One region of the Desulfonispora thiosulfatigenes DSM 11270 genome, then DNA from elsewhere that is predicted to be linked to it. Evidence: riboswitches for the same ligand, from Rfam matches in the RefSeq annotation. Region 1 holds a riboswitch; each other region holds the start of a gene.
What was found. A riboswitch is a leader RNA that binds a small molecule or an ion and turns the genes downstream of it on or off. The one in region 1 is predicted to bind cyclic di-GMP.
Positions count from the first base shown of each region.

Region 2: another riboswitch for cyclic di-GMP. It lies ahead of B8965_RS03145 (methyl-accepting chemotaxis protein); the one in region 1 lies ahead of B8965_RS06600 (tRNA (adenine(22)-N(1))-methyltransferase).
Region 3: another riboswitch for cyclic di-GMP. It lies ahead of B8965_RS04390 (methyl-accepting chemotaxis protein); the one in region 1 lies ahead of B8965_RS06600 (tRNA (adenine(22)-N(1))-methyltransferase).

Region 1 is NZ_FWWT01000016.1:216,847-221,112, forward strand. It holds gene B8965_RS06595 (S-layer homology domain-containing protein) at 1-1,370, shown strand, start outside; cyclic di-GMP riboswitch class I at 1,391-1,477, shown strand; gene B8965_RS06600 (tRNA (adenine(22)-N(1))-methyltransferase) at 1,704-2,411, shown strand; gene B8965_RS06605 (Nif3-like dinuclear metal center hexameric protein) at 2,360-3,190, shown strand; gene B8965_RS06610 (zinc ribbon domain-containing protein) at 3,253-3,963, shown strand; RNA gene rnpB (RNase P RNA component class A) at 4,037-4,266, shown strand, end outside.
Region 2 is NZ_FWWT01000012.1:21,394-25,659, reverse strand. It holds gene B8965_RS03155 (YeiH family protein) at 2-1,348, opposite strand; gene B8965_RS03150 (LuxR C-terminal-related transcriptional regulator) at 1,556-2,218, shown strand; cyclic di-GMP riboswitch class I at 2,400-2,482, shown strand; gene B8965_RS03145 (methyl-accepting chemotaxis protein) at 2,603-4,266, shown strand, end outside.
Region 3 is NZ_FWWT01000013.1:135,458-139,723, forward strand. It holds gene B8965_RS04385 (ABC-F family ATP-binding cassette domain-containing protein) at 1-77, opposite strand, end outside; gene B8965_RS04390 (methyl-accepting chemotaxis protein) at 172-2,208, opposite strand; cyclic di-GMP riboswitch class I at 2,290-2,373, opposite strand; gene B8965_RS04395 (ABC-F family ATP-binding cassette domain-containing protein) at 2,581-4,266, opposite strand, start outside.

The DNA.
Region 1 (4,266 bases):
ACAGCAAGGGTAATGTAATGGTGAGCATCACTGACAAAACCGTGACAGATGCTTTTGATAAGGCACTGGCGGACGCCAAGAAAAATGGAACTGAGCGAAATGGCATCACGGTGGTTCTCCGTGTAGACACCGGCATCAAGGCCGGCTCTAGTGTAACGGTCAATCTGCCAAAGAACGTGCAAGATACCATCATCGCAAAGAAAATCGTCAACACCATTGTGGTGGTGGATAATCCTAACATCAGAGTCGGCATGGATTTGGCGACCGTTCGGGAAATCAACAGTCAAGCAAAGTCTGATATGAATATCACTGCTAACCGCGTAGACAGTGGTAAGCTAACCGGGGAAGCAAAAAGAGCCATTGGTAGCCGCCCGGTATTCGACCTTAAGGTGAACTACGGCAACGACAAACAGGTACAGAACTTTGGTGCAGGCAGCGTATCGGTAACTATCCCGTACACCCTAGGCGCAAACGAAAAGGCCAGGAATGTGCAGGCTGTTTATGTGGACGAAAATGGCAAGGTACACTGGCTCGTAAACTCAGTCTATGATAGTGTGGAAAAAGTCCTGCGTTTCAGCACCGATCATTTTTCCACCTACGGCATCGGCTATAAACAGGCCGACACCGTATTCACGGACATTGCAAACCACTGGGCAAAGGATGATATTGAGTTTGTGGTAAGCCGTGGATTGTTCAGCGGCACTTCCGCTACCATTTTCAGTCCGAATACTGCCATGACAAGAGGAATGTTTGTCACGGTGCTAGGACGACTAGCAAATGCCGATGTGAGTGGCTACAAAAAGAGTAATTTCACCGATGTGAAAAGCGATGCTTACTACATGGGCTACATTGAATGGGCGAGAAAAAACAGCATCATAAACGGCACCGGCAATGGAACATTTGCCCCGGATCAGTCTATTACCCGTGAGCAGATGGCAGTTATTATACAGAACTATGCTAAAGTCATTGGTTTCACAATGCCGAAAGTCTATGGGGAAAACACCTTTGCGGACAGCACTAAAATCAGTGTCTACGCCAAGGATGCCGTTAAGCAGATACAGATGGCAGGCGTAATCAGTGGAAAGCACGGAAATCTTTTCGACCCGCAAGGTACAGCCACACGTGCCGAGGTCTCGGCAGTGATGGGACGTTTAGTAGAACTGGTGATCTCTAGCGATACCATGCAGGGCGTGACGGCGGATGTACCGAAAAACTTGAAGTACACGACCTATACCGTGCAAAAGGGTGATAGCTTCTGGCTCATTGCACACACACTGGGATGCACCTTGACTGAGTTGGAACGGCTGAACAACAAAAGCAGGTTCGCTCTAATCCATCAGGGTGATATGCTTCGGGTTCCGGAGAAGTAAAGCACAAGCAATAAAATGAATAATGCCAAGGGAAAACCCGGTTAAACACGGGGATACAAAGCCATAGGGTCTACGGCGTTTTACACTATGATAGTCTGGCTGCAAACGTCATAGCTCATATATATCGCCTCTCAAAGATACAATTTTATAACTTTACTCTAAGAAAGTCAGTATTTTGCCTTTGGCAACGTACTGGCTTTTTTGGTTCAAGAACAAAATTATGTCCTTAATATTTTATCTGCTTTAGATATTCTCTTTTGTTTAGTTATAGTTTGAGTCGCTACTAATATTGGGTTATAATATTAGTAAATGATAGAGCTGAGGTGGCTAATAATGATTAAATTATCTAAACGTTTAGAGGAAATAGTAAAGTTAATTCCTAAGGGAAATACGGTGGCAGACATCGGGACAGACCATGCCTTAATCGCTTGTTATATAGCCAAAGAGAATATCTCACCTAAGGTAATTGCTGCTGACTTAAATGAAGGACCTTTAAAATTTGCGCAGGAGCAAGTAAAAGCATACCTTGTAGAAGATAAGGTTACAGCAAGATTAGGTGATGGACTAAGCGTCTTAAGCCCCGGTGAAGTAGATACAGTAATCATTGCAGGTATGGGCGGATCCACAATGAGAACAATTTTAGAAGAAAAACCAGAAGTAGTTAAAAGCTTAAAACATATGATTTTACAGCCTCATGTGGGTGCAGAAGCACTACGCAGATGGGCATCAGAAAATGGCTGGAAGATAGTGGAAGAACAATTAGTAGAAGAAGAAGGATTTTATTATGAAATAATGTCTTTAGAACAAGGTAAAATGGAAATAGATGATGATATTTTATACTTTTTAGGACCAAAATTAGTCGAAACAAAGCATCCTTTATTAATACCATCATTAGATAGCTTGCTTGAAAGTGAGAAGGGAATATTAAGTCAATTAGCAAATAGTACTAATATAAAGGCTAAAGAGAGAGCAGATAATATAAAAAATAAATGGCAAAATGTAAAGAGGGTGTTAGGATGGCCAGCAGAGTTAAAGATGTAATTAAACAATTTGAACAATTAGCACCAAAAGAATATGCAGAAAAATGGGATAATGTAGGACTTATGTTAGGTAGCATAGACTCTAATGTGCAAAAAATTTTGGTCACATTAGATGTGACTCTCCATGTCGTAAATGAAGCAATAGAAAAAGGCATTGATTTAATCATAGCCCATCATAATCCGATGTTTAATCCTTTAGCTAATATTACTCTCGACAATCCGCAAGGGAAATTAATTACAAAGTTAATTAAATCTGAAATTAACTTATACTGTGCACATACTAATTTAGATTCATGCCCAGGGGGAGTTAATGATATCTTAGCTGATCTCTTAGAACTGACAGATGTAAAAGTCTTAGATAAAAGTAGCCAAGTAAATACATTTGACCAAAATGTAGGCTTAGGTAGAGTAGGAATATTACCGCAAGAAACTAGCCTTTTAGAATTTATCAAACAAGTCAAGGCTGCTTTAAACATTGATAGTTTAAGATATGTAGGAAATTTAGATACTAAAATTAAAAAGGTATCTTTATGTGGAGGTAGTGCGGCAAGCTTAATAAACGATGCCATTAATATAGGTGCAGATGTCTTCTTAACAGGAGACCTTAAATTTCATGAAGCCCAAGATGCAGAAAATTTAGGAATATGTTTAATTGATGCTGGGCATTTTGCAACCGAAGTACCAGTAGTGAAAAAAGTAGCAGCATATCTGCAAAATAGTTTTTCAGAACTTGAAATTATTGAATCAAAAATTAATACAGAGCCATTTAAGTTTATTTAAGGATAGGGGTATAGTTATATGCTCCTATCCTTTTATTGTATAGAATTAAAGGGGGAAATAAAATGAAAACAAAAATGCTGTGGGATTTACAACAAAAAGAACAAGAACTAACGCGGGTAAAAAAAGAATTAAAACAAGAAGATTTAGTAAATGTTTTAACAGAAATGAAAAATAAAATTGCTCCCCTTAAAGAAAATTACGAACATAACAAAGATGAACTAAGAGAAAAAGAAGGAGTCATCCAAAATAAAGAAAAAAATCTCCAGGATTTATTAAATAATAAAAATATTAAAGAAAACAAACTTTATGACGGCAGCTGTAATGAAGCCCGTGAGTTAGAAGTAATGCAGGAAAATGTTGAAACAAATAAACAAGAAATAAAAGAGGTAGAAGAAGAAATTTTAAATTACATGGAAAATCTAGAAAATGAAAAAAAAGGAATGCGTAAAGATGGAAAGCAATTAAAGACATTAATTAAAGATTACCAAGAAAATCTAGAACAATTTAGAGAAAATAAAGAAAAATTTAATTTAAGAAAAGTAGAATTAGAAGAAGAAATAGAAAAATTAAGCAGGGAAATTGGCCCAGAGCTATTAGAAAAATATAGACAAATTCAAAAGGACTATGATAATCGAGGAATTGCAAAAATAAATAATGGCGCCTGCTCAGGATGTAGAATAGGGATATCCATATTGCATTTAAGAGAAGTTAATAGTCAAGACACCGTACACTATTGTGAAAATTGTCGGCGCATCCTTGTTTTAGATGTATAGAAAAATAACCCAGTTGTTATCTAAGATTTAGTATGATATACTTTGTACCTGACAAGAATACTAAATAATAAATTGAGTAAACTAGATGATCGCAGGCATAAGCCGCAAGGCTGTGTTTGAGGAAAGTCCGGGCTCCATAGGGCAGGGTGCTGGCTAACGGCCAGTGAGGGTGACCTCAAGGATAGTGCCACAGAAATAAACCGCCTTCTTTTGAAGGTAAGGGTGGAACGGTGCGGTAAGAGCGCACCAGCAGCTAGGTGACTAGCTGGCTAGGTAAACCCCACTTGGAGCAAGACCTAATAG
Region 2 (4,266 bases), on a different contig from region 1:
ATTAAAATACTAGGGTTGGTACTGGGAAAATAATACCACTTAATAATAACCATGCAACTAGTAAAGTTAAAACTAAGTTAAATGTTTGACCCACAAGGTATAAAGTTAGAGGTTTACCACCTTGCACTGATTCAGCCATCTCTTTAAAGTTAGATTCTAAACCGATACTAATAAATGCTAAACAGAAGAACCATCCTCTAAAACCTTTAGTCATTTTTAAAACACTATTAGTTGTTTCAGTTCCAAGGCCAGGTTCGATTATGAAAGAGAAGAAAAGTGAAGCAAAGATAAATCCTAGGATAAACTTAGGGAATCTGTGCCAGATTTCACTTATTCCAACACTAGGACCATTAGGATCTCTTTCAACTCTAGTTACCCAGAATATAGCGATAGCAAAGGCGATGACTCCAATGAGTACGTTTTGAATCATTTTAACCATAGCTGCTACTTGACCTGCTTCTGGACCTAAGGCTTCACCAGCTAGAACAACTGCACCTGTAGCATCAATTGTTCCACCCATCCAAGCTCCACCGATTATTGGATCCATACCAATTGCTTTTAGACCAAGAGGCATAAATACCATCATTAGAACTGTAAAGATTAAAGTTAAGCCAATTGCGAATGTTAAGTCTTCTTTTTTTGCTTTAGAGGCTGCGGCTGCGGCTATCGCTGCTGAAACCCCACAAACAGAAGTTGCAGCTGCGATTACCATAACCATAGGCTTACTAACCATTTTTAGAACTTTTGTACCAAAGAGCCACATAAATATTACTACTACTGGAGTTACAAACCAAGCAATACCTAAACCATACATTCCAAAGCTGACAATATTAGAGAATAAAATTTCAGCTCCTAATAAAACTAATCCAGTTTTAATATAAAACTCTGTTTTAATTGCTGGTTTTAACCATTCGGGTGTTTTAACTGTATTACAAATTAGTAAACCTAAACCTAATGCCCAAAAGGCATACCCTAAATAGGTTCCAATTAAATAATGATTAGCAAAGAAATATGCAAATGTAGCTAGAATGAATATTCCAACAAAACCGATTGAGAATTTAGTGGATTTACCTTCCATTATTTTTATACCTAAACCAAAAAGGATCACTAGACCAATTAAGAGAAATAGTAAGTTAGGCATTATACCGTCAAATGAACTGAGGATAGATGGAGCTTCTGCTGAACCCCATTTTTGTGGTTTTACAGCCTTTAAATTAAATAATTCCGTAAAGTTACTGATAAATGCTAGGCTTATAATTATAAAAGCAGCCCAGATTGCCCACCAATCTTCCTTTTTCAGTAAATCAGACCATGTGAACTTACTAGCAACAACCGTATCATCAGACATGATAAAAACCTCCTTTTATTTTTTATGCTTGTGATAAAAATCTTATATCTTAATAACAGTATATAAAAGGTGGGAGTATTTTGATATGGTACTTATAGGCTATTTTTATATATAGCATAATAAAAACTTATAATAGAAAGTGGTTATACAAATTTAGTTGCGATGTATGTAATTCTTAAAATTAATAAAGATAAGGAGTGATGTAGTTTGGTTGAAGTAAAAACCCTACTTATTTATAATCATGATTTGTTTCGACAAAAATTAAAAAAGGTGCTAACCACAATTAAAGGCTTTCAAATAATAGATGAAATTAGACTTGATTTAGATAAGTTAGAAAATAGTAACTCATTAAGGCCGGATGTTATTTTTTTAGATATAGAAGACATAGAGGTAGATGAAATTAAGATTATTCAAAGAATTAAGGGCCTTTTTCCAGAGAGTAAATTAGTGGTTTTAAATGATTATAAAAATGAAAATAATTTAATTGAGTATATAACTTGTGGTGTACACGGCTTACTTAATAAGGATATAGAAGTAACTGAGTTAATTTTAGAAACTAAGGAAATTTTAAACGGAGAAGTAGCCTTGGATAAATCTATCGGTAAACAAATATTCAAAGAATTACTGGAAATTCATACTATAGAACCAAATTATAAGACCCATAATATCACAGAAAGGGAATATGAAATAATTAGATTGGTCGCTGAGGGTGTTACGAACAAAGAAATAGCAAACTCTTTATATATCTCTGAAAACACGGTAAAAAATCATTTATGTAATATAATGGAGAAGCTTGATGTGGATAATAGAGTAAAAATCGCTTCATTTGCCTGGACAAAAGGTTTAATAAATCTAACTCCAACACAATAAAATATAGTAGAAAAAATCCTTGGTACAATAGAAATATTGACCGAGGGTTTTTTGTTATAAATTGTAAAGAGTAAAATTAAAAAAGATGATTATATTTTTATTTAAAGTATGCTAAAATGCTATATGCAGGGAAAATTCGACAAAATATAATAAATATACCAAATAATTACTATATACAATTTATTGAAAAAGGCAAACTATTTGAAAAAGTAGGACGCAAAGCCATGGATCTAAGGCGCAAGCTATGATAGCCAGGTTACCGTTAAATGTTTTGTCTTTTGACAGCCATTTATGGGCTGTTTTTTAAAGTCCACAAAAGAAAAAAAATATGAAATTAAAGAAGAAAGGTGAAATTATGGAATATTATATAAAGGGGTGTAGCCAATGAAATGGAGTAATAAGTCTTTAGCGGCAAAAATTATTGTTCCAGTAATTCTTGTAATAACTATTGGCCTAGTTTTCATCATCAGCACAAATATTAAAGGCATTAAAAATGTAGGCTGGGAAGGAGCACATAATACTGGGGTACAAGCTGCAAAGGGAGCAGCAGCGGAAATAGATTCCTATTTTACAAGATACATGGGTATATTAGAAACCTTAGCAGACACAAATGATATTATTGATTTTGCGAAAAAAGTAGAGTTGGCTAGAGATCGTAATCCGTCCACTTACATGGGACAAGCAGAATATAATTCTTACATATCTACTATAAAAGCTGTGGTGGAAAGGGATAAGAATATTTTTAATATTTACTTTGCTTCTGAAAGTACCCAAAATATTTATGATGTCAGCGAAGCATATCATGGTGATGACTATATCTTAAGTCAAAGGGATTGGTATGTGGAAGGAAAGCAAGAAAATAAGACATATTATACTAATCCGTATATAGATAAACTTACAGGAAAACCAGTTGTAACCTTATCAACCCCTGTTTATGATGGAAATCATTTCTTAGGACTTATGACTATAGACCTTTCTACAGAAGTGGTAAATAACATAGTTAATGCCTTAGATCCGTATGAAGGTAGTTATGCTTTTTTAGTAGATAGAGGCGGAATTTTTACAGCTCATAAAGATGAGTCATTAATCTTGTCAACTAATATAACAGATCTTGAAGATGAAGCAGGTAAAATTGGACAGGAAATGGTTGCTGGAAAGGAAGGTTGGGGTTTAGCTGATTTTAAGGGTGAGATGCAATATACCTTTTACCAACCCATCAAATCGACAGGATTTGCGTTAGGAGTAATTATTCCTGAACAAGTACTTGATGATCCCGTAATTAAACAAGCTCGCTCAAGTATAACTATGGGAATAGCAATAATTATTTTATTAGTCGTGATAGTTTTATACTTATTAAGACGGATATTAATACCGTTAAAGAATCTTTCCCAAATTACAAGTGAGGTTGCTAGTGGTAATTTAATAGTAGATATAGATGTTAATGGTGAAGATGAAATTGGAAAATTAGCTGGTAATTTTAGAGAAATGATTACTAATTTAAAGGATTTAATTCAAGAAATAAGAGTAAGTTCTGAGGAATTATCTGCTTCTAGTGAAGAACTTTCAGCAAATACTGAAGAAATTACAGCTCAAGTAGAAGGAATTAATGCAAGTACGCAAGAAATAGCCGCTGGTATGGAAGAGACAAGTGCGATAACTGAACAGGTTTCAGCTTCTTCTCAGGAAACATTTTCTATCGTAACTAATTTAACTAAAAAAGCAGAAGAAGGGCAAAAGATAGTAAATCAAATTGAAAAAAGGGCAGAAGAAATCAAAGAAAATGCTACTAATTCGCAAAAGGTTGCCAATGAATTATATACCGAAAAACAAGCAAATATCTTAAAGGCTATTAAAGAAGGACAAGTTGTAGATGATATCGTAAATATGGCCCAGGTTATTTCTGATATAGCAGAACAAACAAATCTATTAGCCTTAAATGCTGCTATTGAAGCGGCAAGAGCGGGAGAACAAGGCCGAGGATTTACTGTAGTAGCTGATGAAGTACGCAAATTAGCAGAACAATCTAGTAGCACAGTAGGTAAAATTGA
Region 3 (4,266 bases), on a different contig from region 1:
AAACGAAATGAGGCATCTTCTAAAATTTTCCTGCCCCCAAAATCATGACTAACATTTTCTACTAATAATACACTCATGGTTAATCTCCTCTATATATAAAATTACTCTAGTAGTATATCATCTTTAAAAAAGAAGAGCGACTTTAAATTCATGATTTAAAGTCGCTCCTTTTTATACCTTAAACTTCCCTACTAATTTAATTAATCTATCTGCTACTTCTGCTTGCTTCTGAGTTACATGAGCTACTTCTTCTAAGGCCTTTGTCGTTTCACCTATGTTATTTGCAATATCTTGCGTACCTGCGTTGGCATTTTCTACCGTAGTAGCAATTTGATCCATAGCCATACTAGCTTCGTCGGTAGAATCTTTAATCTGATCAGCTTTATTTTTAAATTCCTCTACTATCCCTGCTAAATAATCAGAATCATTTTGATATTGCTCTCCTGTACCAAGCATAAGTTTGTAATCTGCTCCAACCTTTTCTACCATGAACTTCAAAATTCCGTTTGTATCTTCGGCTAAATTCTTAAATGCATCTTGCACTTGATCAATAATTGGACTAATTTCTCCTACAGTTTGTTTAGATTGTTCAGCTAACTTTCTTACTTCCTCAGCTACCACTGAAAAACCACGTCCTTGTTCTCCTGCCCTGGCTGCTTCGATTGCTGCATTTAAGGCTAATAGATTAGTTTGCTCAGCAATGTCTGAAATTACCTTAGTCATTTGCACTACTTTTTCCACTACCTTACCTTGTTCTAAAGATTTTAAAATTGCCGCCTGTCTTTGACTAAATAACGCGTTGGTATCTTCAAGTGCAGCCTGAGCATCCTTTGTAAACTTTTCTGCCCTTTGCTTAATTTTACTTGCTTCTTCACTTCCTGTACTTGCTCTTTTAGCTAGATCTATGGCAGATGTATTAATATCAGCTGAAATTGCTGATACTTCTTCTGTTGAAGCACTTGTTTCTTCTACCCCTGCTGCTATTTCTTGACTACTTGAAGTAATATTTTGCGTTTGACCTGCTATTTCTTCAATATTAGCTGATAATTCTTCGCTTGAAGCGCTTAGCTTCACAGCATCTGCTTTTATGTCCTCCACTAAATCTCGTAAATTATCAGACATTCTTTGGAAATTACCAGCTAACCTTCCAACCTCATCTGTACCCTTTACCTCTATATCTACATCTAAATTACCTTCTGCTATTTCATTAGTTAATTTATTTAACTCTCCTAAAGGGCGCAGTGAATATCTTACCATAAAGAAAATTACTAAACTTATGACAATTACAATTATTGCTCCAATTAAGGCATTTTGCCTAGTATCTTTAATAATTGGTGCAGTTAAAATCTCCTTTGGAACGGAAATCGCAATTGACCAATTTGTTAACTTAACCGGGTGATAAAAAATAACCTTTTGTAATCCGCCAAATTCCGCTTCACCATACCCCGTCTCGCCTTTAACCATTTTAGTGAAAATATTATTAATATCCCCTTTAATGTCTAAACTTTGCGTAAGCACTAATTTTTCATCAGGATGGTCAATAAAAGTACCATCCTCACCTAACATAAATATTAAATCTCCCTCGAAATTTTGCATGGAGCTTATTATTTCGTTTACTTCTTTTAAACTTAAGTCTACAGCTAATAAGCCTAGAAATTTATCTCCTTGATAAATGGGTCTACTCATAGTAACAATTCTATCTTTAGTATCGACATCTATATAGGGCTTGGCAAAATAAATATCATTTTTTGCCTTCCCCTCAATATACCATGGTCTTTGCGTACAATCATAATCATCATCAGGAATCCAACCGGACATAGCTATATTAGATTTACTAATTTCTGAAGCTATATAAATATCTATTACTTGAGGATCATTATCAGAAAGTCGTTTTGTTAAATTTATAAATCTATCATATTCAGGTGTTCCTAAATAGGCTGAAAGGTCACGCCCCTCCATTTTGCTGGCTAAGTTAATTATTTCATTACTATTTGCCATAGTTAAAAGGCTAACATATTTATTAAAATATGCTTGAATTTCCGCTGAAGCAGCTCTTACCCCTAAGCTTCCTTCGGCTTCTACTTCCTCCCAGACTGCCTTTTCCATTTGAGTATTACCTAATACAATCATCGTAGAAAATCCAATTATTAAAAGTATTACTGTCGGTATAATTAACTTACTTGCTAAATGATTCCGAAACCATTTCATCATTATTTCCCCCTTGAAATATCTTATAATAATACAAAAAAAGGCCACCAATAATAAGCACACAATTAATGTGTTTTTATCATTGGCAGCCTGGCAGCCATAGCCTTAAGCTTTAGACCCATAGCTTTGCGTCTCATCTTTTCAAATGATTTGCCCTTATCCATGTATACGTTATTTATCAATTGGAATGTTGTTCTATTATAATTCAAATTTATCCATATGTATAGTGTATTTCCAATTATTTAGATTTATTTACGCAGTTTCAGCTTGAAAAATATTCTTAACTATATATTTACTTTTAACTCTAAATAGATTATTAAATCTAAGTTTATGCCCTTATTGCTTGATTAATTACTAAATATTTTTAATGTATTAGCTTTCTTCTTTAACATTTTTGCTTATTTTTTTATTTTCTTCTATTTCCTCGGCTAATTGAGTTAAATAAGCCCAGCGATCCATTTTTTCTTCTAATTCCTTTTCTAGTTCTTGCTGCTTATTTGTTAATTCTTCTAGTAAAACATAATTACTACCGGCTATATTGATTTCCTCCGAAACCTTTTCTAATTCTTCTTCCATTTGTGTAATAATATCTTCAATTTGCTCAAACTCTTTTTGCTCTTTATAGGTTAACTTTAATACTGGCTCTTTTGTCTTTAGTAGAGGATCCTTTTTTTCTTTGATTATTATTTTTTCCTCTGATATCTCATTAATGCTTTTATACTCTAAATACTCTGAATAATTACCCACGAAGGTTTTAATAATTCCCCCTTCTTGATAAGCAAAAATATTTTCAGCTACCTTATCTAAAAAATAGCGGTCATGAGATACTGCAATTACTACCCCTGGAAATTCATCTAAATAATTTTCTAAAATAGTTAAAGTTTCAATATCTAAATCATTCGTTGGCTCATCTAGTAATAAAACATTAGGAGCCTGCATTAATACTCTTAATAGATATAATCTTCTCTTTTCTCCACCCGAAAGCCTGGCAATGGATGTCCACTGTTTTTCAGGGGGAAATAAGAATTTCTCTAACATTTGTGAAGCACTAATTAAGTTACCTTCCCCGTCTGGTAAGAACTCTGCTACTTCTTTAATATATTCGATAACACGTAAATCTTCTTTAATTTCATAGTTCTCTTGGAAAAAACAACCTAATTTCACTGTTTGACCAATTTCTAAAATTCCACTATCTGCAGTTATTCGCTCTGCTATTATATTTAAAAGAGTTGATTTACCTATTCCATTAGGACCAATAATTCCCACTCTACTATCTCCTGTGAAAATATAACTAAAATCATCTATAACATTTTGATCATTAAATTTTTTGCTTATATTTTCAAGTTCTATAACCTTTTTACCTAGTCTACTTGCTACTGCCTTAATTTCTAATTTGTCTTTATGTAAATCTAATTTTGAATCTTTTAAATCTTCAAATCTATCAATACGCGCCTTTTGCTTTGTTCCTCTTGCCCTAACCCCTCTTTTAATCCAAGCTAATTCATTTCGAAAGATATTTTGTCTTTTTAACTCAGAGCTTTCCGCACTTTGCTGTCTTTCTACTTTCTTTTCTAGAAAATAAGAATAATTGCCTGTATATTTATAGACCTTTCCCTTATCGATTTCAACGATATTATTAATTACCCTATCTAGAAAATATCTATCATGGGTAACCATAATTAATGCACCTTTATAACCTTTTAAATATTCTTCTAGCCAATCAATTGTTTGATTATCTAAATGATTTGTCGGTTCATCTAAAATTAATAAATCACAGGGACTAATTAAGGCACTAGCTAAGGCAATTCTTTTTCTTTGCCCACCAGAAAGAATTCCTACTTTTTTTTCAAAATCTGTTACTCCTAATTTAGTAAGTACAGTCTTTGCTTCACTTTCTATTTGCCAAGCCTTTAAGTCATCCATCTTTTGACTAAGAGAAAGAAGTTTTTGCTGTAGCTTCGTATCACTTGGATTATTATTAACCTTATTCATGGTTTCTTCATAGTCTCTTAAAACTTTCATTAGGGGTGAGTTTCCTTTAAAGACTTGCTCTAAAAT